Regions from separate parts of the Paenibacillus sp. FSL R5-0701 genome, predicted to be linked through region 1. Evidence: a T-box and tRNA genes for the amino acid it is inferred to sense, from the RefSeq annotation. Region 1 holds a T-box; the other regions hold tRNA genes.
What was found. The T-box of region 1 lies ahead of tyrS (tyrosine--tRNA ligase). A T-box ahead of a tRNA ligase gene usually reads a tRNA of that ligase, here a tRNA-Tyr.
Positions count from the first base shown of each region.

Region 2: it has a tRNA-Tyr gene. The T-box ahead of tyrS (tyrosine--tRNA ligase) is inferred to sense a tRNA for this amino acid. The anticodon was not compared.
Region 3: it has a tRNA-Tyr gene. The T-box ahead of tyrS (tyrosine--tRNA ligase) is inferred to sense a tRNA for this amino acid. The anticodon was not compared.

Region 1 covers NZ_CP150230.1:4,180,406-4,184,664, forward strand. Annotated here, with positions in the region: gene MKZ13_RS18380 (PadR family transcriptional regulator) at 1-22, shown strand, start outside; gene MKZ13_RS18385 (hypothetical protein) at 121-618, shown strand; gene MKZ13_RS18390 (YxcD family protein) at 624-902, shown strand; gene tyrS (tyrosine--tRNA ligase) at 1,059-2,321, opposite strand; T-box leader at 2,438-2,665, opposite strand; gene MKZ13_RS18400 (DUF4375 domain-containing protein) at 2,765-3,214, opposite strand; gene MKZ13_RS18405 (Imm63 family immunity protein) at 3,225-3,677, opposite strand; gene MKZ13_RS18410 (YdiU family protein) at 3,769-4,259, opposite strand, start outside.
Region 2 covers NZ_CP150230.1:315,234-319,492, reverse strand. Annotated here, with positions in the region: gene iolD (3D-(3,5/4)-trihydroxycyclohexane-1,2-dione acylhydrolase (decyclizing)) at 1-507, opposite strand, end outside; tRNA gene MKZ13_RS01505 (tRNA-Gly) at 900-970, opposite strand; tRNA gene MKZ13_RS01500 (tRNA-Pro) at 981-1,054, opposite strand; tRNA gene MKZ13_RS01495 (tRNA-Leu) at 1,062-1,140, opposite strand; tRNA gene MKZ13_RS01490 (tRNA-Arg) at 1,158-1,234, opposite strand; tRNA gene MKZ13_RS01485 (tRNA-Gly) at 1,242-1,316, opposite strand; tRNA gene MKZ13_RS01480 (tRNA-Leu) at 1,327-1,407, opposite strand; tRNA gene MKZ13_RS01475 (tRNA-Lys) at 1,414-1,489, opposite strand; tRNA gene MKZ13_RS01470 (tRNA-Tyr) at 1,500-1,585, opposite strand; tRNA gene MKZ13_RS01465 (tRNA-Thr) at 1,595-1,670, opposite strand; tRNA gene MKZ13_RS01460 (tRNA-Phe) at 1,691-1,766, opposite strand; tRNA gene MKZ13_RS01455 (tRNA-Asp) at 1,783-1,860, opposite strand; tRNA gene MKZ13_RS01450 (tRNA-Met) at 1,888-1,961, opposite strand; tRNA gene MKZ13_RS01445 (tRNA-Val) at 1,979-2,054, opposite strand; tRNA gene MKZ13_RS01440 (tRNA-Glu) at 2,061-2,132, opposite strand; tRNA gene MKZ13_RS01435 (tRNA-Asn) at 2,137-2,212, opposite strand; tRNA gene MKZ13_RS01430 (tRNA-Ala) at 2,214-2,289, opposite strand; tRNA gene MKZ13_RS01425 (tRNA-Ile) at 2,324-2,397, opposite strand; rRNA gene rrf (5S ribosomal RNA) at 2,436-2,552, opposite strand; rRNA gene MKZ13_RS01415 (23S ribosomal RNA) at 2,627-4,259, opposite strand, start outside.
Region 3 covers NZ_CP150230.1:5,899,141-5,903,399, reverse strand. Annotated here, with positions in the region: rRNA gene MKZ13_RS26150 (23S ribosomal RNA) at 1-1,817, shown strand, start outside; tRNA gene MKZ13_RS26145 (tRNA-Asn) at 1,884-1,959, shown strand; tRNA gene MKZ13_RS26140 (tRNA-Ser) at 1,963-2,054, shown strand; tRNA gene MKZ13_RS26135 (tRNA-Glu) at 2,064-2,135, shown strand; tRNA gene MKZ13_RS26130 (tRNA-Val) at 2,203-2,278, shown strand; tRNA gene MKZ13_RS26125 (tRNA-Met) at 2,296-2,369, shown strand; tRNA gene MKZ13_RS26120 (tRNA-Asp) at 2,397-2,474, shown strand; tRNA gene MKZ13_RS26115 (tRNA-Phe) at 2,570-2,645, shown strand; tRNA gene MKZ13_RS26110 (tRNA-Thr) at 2,666-2,741, shown strand; tRNA gene MKZ13_RS26105 (tRNA-Tyr) at 2,751-2,836, shown strand; tRNA gene MKZ13_RS26100 (tRNA-Trp) at 2,843-2,916, shown strand; tRNA gene MKZ13_RS26095 (tRNA-His) at 2,946-3,018, shown strand; tRNA gene MKZ13_RS26090 (tRNA-Gln) at 3,041-3,115, shown strand; tRNA gene MKZ13_RS26085 (tRNA-Gly) at 3,120-3,194, shown strand; tRNA gene MKZ13_RS26080 (tRNA-Cys) at 3,201-3,274, shown strand; tRNA gene MKZ13_RS26075 (tRNA-Leu) at 3,281-3,359, shown strand; gene MKZ13_RS26070 (class I SAM-dependent methyltransferase) at 3,529-4,259, shown strand, end outside.

The DNA of each region.
Region 1 (4,259 bases):
TCCAAGCGTTTCAGAAATTTAATAAAATTTGAAACGTTCCTGCAAGTTGACCGTATTACATGAGTAAGGCCCATTTTTGGGCGATTCAAACAAATTAATCGGGGGGTTACGATCTTTACAATGAAGAAAAAATTCGGAGTTAAACATCTAATGATGGTATTTATGGCCTTTACATTATTGTTCGCAACAGTGGGAGTAGCGAATCCGGATTCTGCAGATGCAAGACGCGGTGGCGGATTCAAATCCGGTACGAAAAGTTATAGCAATACACCTAAGAAATCCGACAGCAATGTAAGCAAATCGAATACGAATAACAATTCCAGCAATGGAGCAGCTACAACGAACCGTGGCGGATTCTTCGGCGGTGGCGGCGGATTCATGAAAGGCATGATGCTTGGTGGTCTTGCTGGTATGATGTTTGGCGGATTGTTCGGTGGCATGGGCGCTCTGGGTAACATCCTTGGATTGCTCGTGAACGTTGCAGCAATTATGTTGATTGTTATGCTGGCTATGGCACTCTTCAGAGCCATCTCCAATCGTCGCAAACCTGCAGCGGATGGTCGTTATGACCGTCGCAATGATCGTGATGATGACCGTAACAGAAACGGACGGTACTAATCTCTATGGTTCTGAGCATGGATGAAATTGTGAATGCAATCTGTATTCATATGGCAGAACGTAAGGGTGTACGTCCAACCGATGTAAATGTAGAACTGAGCTGGGAAGAAGATACAGGTTATTCCGCTGAAGTTTGGATTCAAGGCCGTAGTCAATATCTGGTGGAGTCCAATATGATTGAAGCGATTCTTCGTTACCTGCACAGTGAATACAACATCCGGGCGTACCGTGAGAATGTACGACTTGATCTGGATGAAGAAATCACAGCGATCGTTAATCAATAAGATAGGTCACTCACTGGCCTGATATACGAAAGGCCGCCTCACCTCTGTCGCCTGACAGAGATGGAAGGCGGTCTTTTTGTTTCTGTATTTGTAGCTCTATTTGTGCGTCTATTGTAGTCTCTATACGTCTCTGTGTTACGTTCTAATTCTTGGAAACTACGATTGAAGTTTAACCAGGCTGTAGTTCTTCTTACCTTTACGGATAATGATGAATTTACCGCCAATGGCATGCTCTGCCGACACTGTGAATTCAAGCTCCGTGATTTTCTCACCGTTCATGGAGATAGCGCCTTTAGTGACATCCTCACGCGCCTGGCGTTTGGATGGCTCCAACCCCAGATCTACGAGCCAGTCGACGATATTTTTCGCTTCCCCGTCCGTTTCAAATGTTGGCATTTCCTTGAAACCCTGCTCGATTTCATCTGCTGTCAGGGAACGGATATCACCACTGAACAGCGCCGCTGTAATACGCTTAGCCTGTTCGAGCATTTCTTCGCCGTGAACGAATTTTGTCATTTCTTCCGCGAGTGCTTTCTGTGCTTCACGTCTGTGCGGCTCTGTCTCTACCTTTTCAGCCAAAGCTTCGATTTGTTCTTTGCTGAGGAAAGTAAAGTATTTCAAGTATTTAATGACATCACGGTCATCTGTATTCGCCCAGAACTGGTAGAACTCAAATGGTGTTGTTTTGTTCGGGTCAAGCCAGATTGCGCCGCCAGCTGTTTTACCAAATTTGGTACCGTCGGATTTGAGCATGAGTGGAATGGTCAGACCGTACGCCTTCGCTTCAGATCCTTCTTTTTTACGAATCAGATCAAGACCACTTGTGATGTTACCCCATTGATCCGAACCACCGATTTGAAGCTGTACATCTTCGTTCTGGAACAGGTGCAGGTAGTCGAGTGATTGAAGGATCTGGTAGGAAAACTCGGTGAACGAGATTCCGCCTTCCAATCTGCTCGCAACCACATCCTTAGCCAACATTGTGTTAAGGTTAAAGTTTTTGCCGTAGTCACGCAAGAATTCAATCACATTGATTTTGTGTGTCCAATCGTAGTTGTTCACCATGCGAACCTGATTATCACCGTCTGTTACGAACAACTTCTTCATCTGCGCTGTCAGTGCATCCACATTCTCCTGCACTTGCTCCATCGTTTGCAAAGAACGCTCAGCCTGCCGACCACTTGGATCACCAATCGTTCCTGTAGCTCCACCAATCAGAATGACTGGACGGTGTCCTGCCAGTTGAAAACGTTTCAGCATCATGAATGGAATGAGATGTCCGATATGCATGCTGTCCCCCGTAGGGTCAACGCCGCAGTACAATGAGATTGATTTGGTTTCGGTCAACTCACGCAGTCCCTCTGCATCTGTCTGCTGGTTAATGGCGTCACGCCACTGTAGTTCATCAATAATATTCATGTGTATAACCCCTTTTCTATCCTCAAGATTCAGTCATGATCTACGTTAAAATACGAAATTACACGCTGGAACGGCTTTTTTGGACACAAAAAAATCGCCTCCTTGTCTTCATTAGACACAGGGACGATTATCATAACCGTGGTACCACCCAAATTGCATGGACAACACGTGAGCTTAACACGTTATCCATACCACTTTTGGCAATATATCGTTTGCCCATCCGCTTGGCATTACCCAAGTACTCCAGAGTGTAATTCGCAGCCCTTGTATGTATCAGGTTCCATCAACCCCTGACTTTCTGTAACAGGGACAAAGCCGCTACTGCGCTCTATCAACGTGATTCATGTATTCAATTTATAGCAAGTATAGCCGAACGTTTCAGTCATTGCAAGACCAAGTATACAATCTTTGAACTGAACCACGGATGCACAGTTGAAACCAGATTATATAATCATCATGTTCAATTTTCCGTGATAATAACCATACGCTTTCTCCGCGACCTGATCCTCATTGTTCCAAAACTGCAGATCTAACGCATCTAACTGCTGCTCTTGTTCCTTTGTCAGGAATTTAGGTATATCCCATAGTTCAGTAAGCCTTTCATCCTCTTTCAAGTGCTCAATGCAGCCATATGCTGACGTTATAATCTCCACGACTTGAGTCGCATCAATGATATGTAATGCCCGCAACGCGTAACGGTATACCTCTTCCCCCCAGTTGCAGAAAAACTGTATAAAACCGCCATTAAAGACATCCGCCTCTAACAGCCATAAAGCAGCAATGTCCTGCTCGTTCGAAGTCAACGAAGCCCAGCCCTGTTCAAATTCATTCTTTTTTTCGACAAATAACACAGCAAAGTCATACCATACATCATTAATATCTTGCTCGCTCATGTAACACACCTCACTTTTCTTTATGCATGCTCTCCAACTCCTGACGTTTACCCGCCTGATGCCAATGTGAATACGGATCACCGATCTGCTGGAAGGCTTCCTGAACACCCCTGTTCAGGTCCTTCATCACTTCATTTGTATAGTTCAAATGCGTCTCTTTATTATCCACGCCATTTCGTTCCAACAATCCTACATGCGTCGCGGTGAAAATAATATCCTCCAGCACCCAATAGATGACTTCATCCGGCTGTTTCACCCGTTTCTCCAATGAAACGAGACCACGTTCGTATATTCGAACGATATACGCATCTTCTTCAGCCTCTACATAAGGCACCCCATCCCACTTAAAGCTCTCAAACAAGCGGTTAACATAGTTCTGCATCTGTTCCCTAGGGAAAGATGTACGCTCTAAAAGCTGTAAAAGGATGTCTGCCAATTGTTGTTTGCTTAACATGTTGGACATGAATGCACCTGCCTCTATAAAGTAACGTCGATGACAGAATGAAAAAATGAAAAAGCTGCCCAAGGCAGCCTCTTCATTCCATACTGTTCAATCAGGTCCCACAAAAAGTCTGATACGAAGTATTGCATTGTGCAGGTAGTTCGGCATATTCAGCCTGCTCAGGTGAGTGCGCAAACGGATCTGAAAGAACTGCCAAAAGCTTCTGCATCACGCTAAGATCTCCGTGGTTCTCCGCTTGCTCAAGGGCTTCCTCAACCCGATGATTGCGGGGAATGACGGCTGGATTGTTCGTTCTCATCAACTCCCGAGAGACTTCCTTCGCCCCTTGCTGTCTGTCCAATCTTGCTTGCCACCGCTCATTCCATTCAGCAAATTCTGCCGTGCCAAACAAAGCTGTCCCTTCCAACCTATCAAAGGTCAATGCCAGGAACGTATTGGTGTAATCTGCACTATGCTTTTCCATGAGTTCAAGAAGCTCCTTGATCAACGCTTCATCTTCGGCCTCTTCATCGGACAAGCCCAGTTTGGCACGCATTCCCTTGAGCCAATGATGATGGTACAATTCAGAAAATTGTGCGATAG
Region 2 (4,259 bases), 3.3 Mb from region 1:
GGCCTGTGTAACAGCAATCATCAACTGTTCGGGACGAACAATGCGATCCCAGTACTTGCTGACGGCTTTGAATGGATCAGTGGCTGAGATTGTATAATCACTGCTCACTTCCAACTGCTGAAGTACCGGGTCCGGTTCCCGTGTAGCAAAGTTATCTCCAGGAAGCAATAAAACCGGAATCCGGTTCACCGTTGCAGTAGCTGCGGCTGTAATCATATTCAAAGCACCAGGTCCAATCGATGTTGTACATGCATAGATCTGTCTACGATTCTTCTGCTTGGCATAAGCCGCTGCCGTATGCACCATGCCTTGTTCGTTCTTGCCTTGCATATACGTCAGGCTTCCCGGGCTGCGCTCTAGCGCTTCTCCAATGCCTGTTACATTGCCATGTCCAAAAATACCGATGATTCCCTTCACAAACTTGGTTTCCACCCCGTCAACCGAGATATATTGCTGATCCAGGTATCGAAGCAGTGCCTGAGCCATCGTCAGTCGAATTGTTTTCATGAATTGATCGCCGTCCTTTCCTTTACGGGTTAAGCGCTTAATCTACGTTAAGTTTAAGCGCCTTACCCCTAAAGGTTAAGCGCTTAATTGATATGGTATTACAGGTTAATGATTTACGCAAGCTATTTTTGTAAGCGTTTTTATGAAATGCGGTAAAGGAAAGATATTCTTGTGTTCGAACATGCACTAGACCTTCTCTGTTTGAACACTTCCATAATGACTAAGAACAGACTTAAAAGGGGGGGAAATATATCATGAGGATGGGATACATGCTGGTACATGCTAATCAGCCATATAATCCGTGATCTTTGTATACAATTATGATCAATATGCCTGTGAATGCAAAAAAAAGAAAGAGACGGTGAATACCATCTCTTTCTTATCAATATTTAAGCGGGTGATGGGAATCGAACCCACGCTATTAGCTTGGAAGGCTAAAGTTCTACCATTGAACTACACCCGCATAACAACAATCGGGATGACACGATTTGAACATGCGACCCCCTGGTCCCAAACCAGGTGCTCTACCAAGCTGAGCTACATCCCGTTATCTATACCGGCGAGAGGACTCGAACCTCCACGGTTTCCCACTCGATTTTGAGTCGAGCGCGTCTGCCATTCCGCCACGCCGGCAAAATATGAAGTTATAATGGCGCGCCCTGAGAGATTCGAACTCCCGGCCTTTTGATTCGTAGTCAAACGCTCTATCCAGCTGAGCTAAGGGCGCAAAATATTGGAGCGGAAGACGGGAATCGAACCCGCGACCCTCGCCTTGGCAAGGCGATGCTCTACCGCTGAGCCACTTCCGCAAATAAGGGATGCGCGTGGAGGGACTTGAACCCCCACGTCAAAGACGCTAGATCCTAAGTCTAGTGCGTCTGCCAATTCCGCCACACGCGCATATAATGGTGAGTCATGAAGGGCTCGAACCTTCGACACCCTGATTAAAAGTCAGGTGCTCTACCAACTGAGCTAATGACTCATAGAAAAACTGGTGGAGGATGATGGATTCGAACCACCGAACCCGTACGGGAGCAGATTTACAGTCTGATGCGTTTGGCCGCTTCGCTAATCCTCCAGGATTACATGGTGCCGGCGAGAGGACTTGAACCCCCAACCTACTGATTACAAGTCAGTTGCTCTACCAGTTGAGCTACACCGGCGTATTACATAGTGTTATAAATGGTGGCTCGGGACGGAATCGAACCGCCGACACGAGGATTTTCAGTCCTCTGCTCTACCGACTGAGCTACCGAGCCTTACTACATTAAAAAATGGCGGAACCGACGGGATTCGAACCCGCGATCTCCTGCGTGACAGGCAGGCATGTTAGGCCAACTACACCACGGTTCCAGATCACTTTCTCAAAGGAAAGTATAATTGCGGGGGCAGGATTTGAACCTGCGGCCTTCGGGTTATGAGCCCGACGAGCTACCGGGCTGCTCCACCCCGCGTCGTTATAAAGTTTATATGGTGGAGGCTGAGGGGATCGAACCCCCGACCCTCTGCTTGTAAGGCAGATGCTCTCCCAGCTGAGCTAAGCCTCCATATTATGACCCGTAGGGGATTCGAACCCCTGTTACCTCCGTGAAAGGGAGGTGTCTTAACCCCTTGACCAACGGGCCTTACTGGCTCCCCGAACAGGGCTCGAACCTGTGACAACTCGATTAACAGTCGAGTGCTCTACCAACTGAGCTATCAGGGAATGGTGGAGCCAAGCGGGATCGAACCGCTGACCTCCTGCTTGCAAGGCAGGCGCTCTCCCAGCTGAGCTATGGCCCCATACTCTGGTGTATTTCTTGTTGTGGTCTTGCTATGGGCCCTGGTGGACTCGAACCACCGGCCTCACCCTTATCAGAGGTGCGCTCTAACCAACTGAGCTAAGGGCCCTTATCAATTTTCGAAAAAAAATACCCCAATGGGGTTTCGCTTGGCGGCATCCTACTCTCCCAGGACCCTGCGGTCCAAGTACCATCGGCGCTAGAGGGCTTAACGGTCGTGTTCGGGATGGGTACGTGTGGAACCCCTCCGCCATCGCCACCAAACGCGTAGCTTACATTTCAGAGATCGTTCTCTGAAAACTAGATTCGAAACGAAACATGCGAATTATCACTTGCTATTGGATAAGCCCTCGACCGATTAGTACTGGTCAGCTCCATGCATTGCTGCACTTCCACCCCCAGCCTATCTACCTCGTCGTCTTCAAGGGGTCTTACATACTGGGAAATCTCATCTTGAGGGGGGCTTCACGCTTAGATGCTTTCAGCGTTTATCCCGTCCGTACATAGCTACCCAGCGGTGCTCCTGGCGGAACAACTGGTACACCAGCGGTACGTCCATCCCGGTCCTCTCGTACTAAGGACAGCTCCTCTCAAATTTCCTACGCCCACGACAGATAGGGACCGAACTGTCTCACGACGTTCTGAACCCAGCTCGCGTACCGCTTTAATGGGCGAACAGCCCAACCCTTGGGACCTACTTCAGCCCCAGGATGCGATGAGCCGACATCGAGGTGCCAAACCTCCCCGTCGATGTGGACTCTTGGGGGAGATAAGCCTGTTATCCCCAGGGTAGCTTTTATCCGTTGAGCGATGGCCCTTCCATGCGGTACCACCGGATCACTAAGCCCGACTTTCGTCCCTGCTCGACTTGTAGGTCTCGCAGTCAAGCTCCCTTATGCCTTTGCACTCTTCGAATGATTTCCAACCATTCTGAGGGAACCTTTGGGCGCCTCCGTTACTCTTTAGGAGGCGACCGCCCCAGTCAAACTGCCCACCTGACACTGTCCCCGCACCGGATTACGGTACCAGGTTAGAACCTAGATACGATCAGGGTGGTATCCCAACGTTGCCTCCACACAAGCTGGCGCTCATGCTTCAAAGGCTCCCACCTATCCTGTACAGATCGTACCCAAATTCAATATCAAGCTGCAGTAAAGCTCCATGGGGTCTTTCCGTCTTGTCGCGGGTAACCTGCATCTTCACAGGTATTAAAATTTCACCGGATCTCTCGTTGAGACAGCGCCCAAGTCGTTACGCCATTCGTGCGGGTCAGAATTTACCTGACAAGGAATTTCGCTACCTTAGGACCGTTATAGTTACGGCCGCCGTTTACTGGGGCTTCGGTTCACAGCTTCGGGATTACTCCCTAACCACTCCCCTTAACCTTCCAGCACCGGGCAGGCGTCAGCCCGTATACTTCGCCTTACGGCTTCGCACAGACCTGTGTTTTTGCTAAACAGTCGCTTGGGCCTTTTCACTGCGGCCCCCTCGTGCTATTCACACTACCGGGGCACCCCTTCTCCCGAAGTTACGGGGTCATTTTGCCGAGTTCCTTAACGAGAGTTCTTCCGCGCGCCTTAGAATACTCTTCTCGCCTACCTGTGTCGGTTTGCGGTACGGGCACCATCACCTGGCTAGAGGCTTTTCTTGGCAGTGTGAGATCATGACCTTCGCTACTACAATTTTCGCTCCCCATCACAGCTCAGCCTTACAATGTGCGGATTTGCCTACACATCAGCCTCACTGCTTAGACGGACATCCATCAGTCCGCGTCACTACCCTACTGCGTCCCCCCATTGCTCATAACGGCTTACGGTGGTACAGGAATTTCGACCTGTTGTCCTTCGACTACGCCTTTCGGCCTCGCCTTAGGTCCCGACTTACCCTGAGCGGACGAGCCTTCCTCAGGAACCCTTAGGCTTTCGGCGGATCAGATTCTCACTGATCTTTTCGTTACTCATACCGGCATTC
Region 3 (4,259 bases), 1.7 Mb from region 1:
CTTAGAAGCAGCCATCATTGAAAGAGTGCGTAATAGCTCACTGGTCGAGTGACTCTGCGCCGAAAATGTAACGGGGCTAAACACACCACCGAAGCTATGGCTTGATGCTTTGCATCAGGGGTAGGGGAGCGTTGTATAAGGGTTGAAGGTGTACCGTAAGGAGCGCTGGACATTATACAAGTGAGAATGCCGGTATGAGTAACGAAAAGATCAGTGAGAATCTGATCCGCCGAAAGCCTAAGGGTTCCTGAGGAAGGCTCGTCCGCTCAGGGTAAGTCGGGACCTAAGGCGAGGCCGAAAGGCGTAGTCGAAGGACAACAGGTCGAAATTCCTGTACCACCGTAAGCCGTTATGAGCAATGGGGGGACGCAGTAGGGTAGTGACGCGGACTGATGGATGTCCGTCTAAGCAGTGAGGCTGATGTGTAGGCAAATCCGCACATTGTAAGGCTGAGCTGTGATGGGGAGCGAAAATTGTAGTAGCGAAGGTCATGATCTCACACTGCCAAGAAAAGCCTCTAGCCAGGTGATGGTGCCCGTACCGCAAACCGACACAGGTAGGCGAGAAGAGTATTCTAAGGCGCGCGGAAGAACTCTCGTTAAGGAACTCGGCAAAATGACCCCGTAACTTCGGGAGAAGGGGTGCCCCGGTAGTGTGAATAGCACGAGGGGGCCGCAGTGAAAAGGCCCAAGCGACTGTTTAGCAAAAACACAGGTCTGTGCGAAGCCGTAAGGCGAAGTATACGGGCTGACGCCTGCCCGGTGCTGGAAGGTTAAGGGGAGTGGTTAGGGAGTAATCCCGAAGCTGTGAACCGAAGCCCCAGTAAACGGCGGCCGTAACTATAACGGTCCTAAGGTAGCGAAATTCCTTGTCAGGTAAATTCTGACCCGCACGAATGGCGTAACGACTTGGGCGCTGTCTCAACGAGAGATCCGGTGAAATTTTAATACCTGTGAAGATGCAGGTTACCCGCGACAAGACGGAAAGACCCCATGGAGCTTTACTGCAGCTTGATATTGAATTTGGGTACGATCTGTACAGGATAGGTGGGAGCCTTTGAAGTGTGAGCGCCAGCTTGCATGGAGGCAACGTTGGGATACCACCCTGATCGTATCTAGGTTCTAACCTGGTACCGTAATCCGGTGCGGGGACAGTGTCAGGTGGGCAGTTTGACTGGGGCGGTCGCCTCCTAAAGAGTAACGGAGGCGCCCAAAGGTTCCCTCAGAATGGTTGGAAATCATTCGAAGAGTGCAAAGGCATAAGGGAGCTTGACTGCGAGACCTACAAGTCGAGCAGGGACGAAAGTCGGGCTTAGTGATCCGGTGGTACCGCATGGAAGGGCCATCGCTCAACGGATAAAAGCTACCCTGGGGATAACAGGCTTATCTCCCCCAAGAGTCCACATCGACGGGGAGGTTTGGCACCTCGATGTCGGCTCATCGCATCCTGGGGCTGAAGTAGGTCCCAAGGGTTGGGCTGTTCGCCCATTAAAGCGGTACGCGAGCTGGGTTCAGAACGTCGTGAGACAGTTCGGTCCCTATCTGTCGTGGGCGTAGGAAATTTGAGAGGAGCTGTCCTTAGTACGAGAGGACCGGGATGGACGTACCGCTGGTGTACCAGTTGTTCCGCCAGGAGCACCGCTGGGTAGCTATGTACGGACGGGATAAACGCTGAAAGCATCTAAGCGTGAAGCCCCCCTCAAGATGAGATTTCCCAGTATGTAAGACCCCTTGAAGACGACGAGGTAGATAGGCTGGGGGTGGAAGTGCAGCAATGCATGGAGCTGACCAGTACTAATCGGTCGAGGGCTTATCCAATAGCAAGTGATAATTCGCATGTTTCGTTTCGAATCTAGTTTTCAGAGAACGATCTCTGAAGCATATTCCCTGATAGCTCAGTTGGTAGAGCACTCGACTGTTAATCGAGTTGTCACAGGTTCGAGCCCTGTTCGGGGAGCCATATGGAGAGGTGTCCGAGCTGGCCGAAGGAGCACGATTGGAAATCGTGTAGGCGTCACAAGCGTCTCGAGGGTTCGAATCCCTCTCTCTCCGCCATAATATTAAGGCCCGTTGGTCAAGGGGTTAAGACACCTCCCTTTCACGGAGGTAACAGGGGTTCGAATCCCCTACGGGTCATAATAACTTCAAAAAAAGAAGTTGATTTTTACAACAAGATTATGATATGATCATAAATGTGTTGTTCGGAGGCTTAGCTCAGCTGGGAGAGCATCTGCCTTACAAGCAGAGGGTCGGGGGTTCGATCCCCTCAGCCTCCACCATATAAACTTTATAACGACGCGGGGTGGAGCAGCCCGGTAGCTCGTCGGGCTCATAACCCGAAGGCCGCAGGTTCAAATCCTGCCCCCGCAATTATACTTTCCTTTGAGAAAGTGATCTGGAACCGTGGTGTAGTTGGCCTAACATGCCTGCCTGTCACGCAGGAGATCGCGGGTTCGAATCCCGTCGGTTCCGCCATTTAATCTTTACATGAGGCAAACTGTTCACTACATCTGCTGTATGGCACTGATGCCCTATATAAAGTGTAAGGAATTAAGATTAGACTTTATTATGGCTCGGTAGCTCAGTCGGTAGAGCAGAGGACTGAAAATCCTCGTGTCGGCGGTTCGATTCCGTCCCGAGCCACCATTTTTAAAACAATTTAATATGCCGGTGTAGCTCAACTGGTAGAGCAACTGACTTGTAATCAGTAGGTTGGGGGTTCAAGTCCTCTCGCCGGCACCATGTAATCCTGGAGGATTAGCGAAGTGGCCAAACGCATCAGACTGTAAATCTGCTCCCGTACGGGTTCGGTGGTTCGAATCCATCATCCTCCACCAGTTTTTAGGGGCATAGTTTAAAGGTAGAACAACGGTCTCCAAAACCGTTGGTGTGGGTTCAATTCCTGCTGCCCCTGCCAATTAACTTTTTAGAAAATAACCTTTTGTGGCGATCGTGGCGAAGTGGTTAACGCACCGGTTTGTGGATCCGGCATTCGGGGGTTCAATTCCCCTCGATCGCCCCTTTGTTTTTTTATTTTTTATTGGGGATTAGCCAAGCGGTAAGGCAACGGACTTTGACTCCGTCATGCATAGGTTCAAATCCTATATCCCCAGCCATTATGCGGACGTGGCTCAGCGGTAGAGCATCGCCTTGCCAAGGCGAGGGTCGCGGGTTCGATTCCCGTCGTCCGCTCCAAAATATGGCGCCATAGCCAAGTGGTAAGGCACAGCTCTGCAAAAGCTTTATCCCCAGTTCGAATCTGGGTGGCGCCTCCAGCATATGCCGGCGTGGCGGAATGGCAGACGCGCTCGACTCAAAATCGAGTGGGAAACCGTGGAGGTTCGAGTCCTCTCGCCGGTATATTGAATAGCCCTACATGTTGCTTATGCAATGTGTAGGGCTATTTTTATTTTATATAAATTGCTTTTTTGTATTGTAAGGATAGTTGGACGTTAATAAAGATTGACGTATGATTATATTCAGTATATTGTAGATAAGTAAAGTCTTTAATATAAAGGAGTGAAGTAGAGTGACTAATGGAAAAAATGTATCGGATACCGATCTCTTATTTGATCTTTCTGTATGGGAAGAGGCATGGAAGAATCGTCCGAGAAATTCAAAATATAAGAAGAATAGTACCCCCGTTAATACAGAAGAAGTTTTTGAGCGCTGGGCCAGGGATTATCATGCACAGTCGTTCACTGAAGAAGGAAAGCAGCGTTCTGAGCGCATTATGGGCTGGATTGAGAATCAGGGTGTGGAATTCGCAGGGTTATCCATTTTGGACATTGGAGCCGCTTCAGGCATATTTACCATTCCTTTTGCGGAGAAGGGTGCAAGTGTGACCGCAGTTGAGCCTTCTGAGTTGCTTGTCTCCCTTATGAAAGAGACGATACCTTCAGCTCTGGAATCCAAAATCGAAATCGTAAACGAACGATATGAGGAAATCTCTATTCAGGATAAAGGCTGGGAGAAGAAATATGACTTTGCATTTGCATCCATGTGTCCGGCGATGTCGGATTGGGAAACGATCGAGCAGGCGATCAATTGTGCCCGGAAGTATGTGTATATAAGTACTATGGCGGGACAGAAGGAACACACACTAATGGATGAACTTAAGGATATACTGGGGGTAACTTCTTCATATAAGGCCGGTGATATGGGTTATATTCAACAATTGTTGTATTTGAAGGGGTATTCATACACCATGATCATTACGAGAGAAGTTAACTCATTTGAAGTACCGGTGGAAGATGTTGT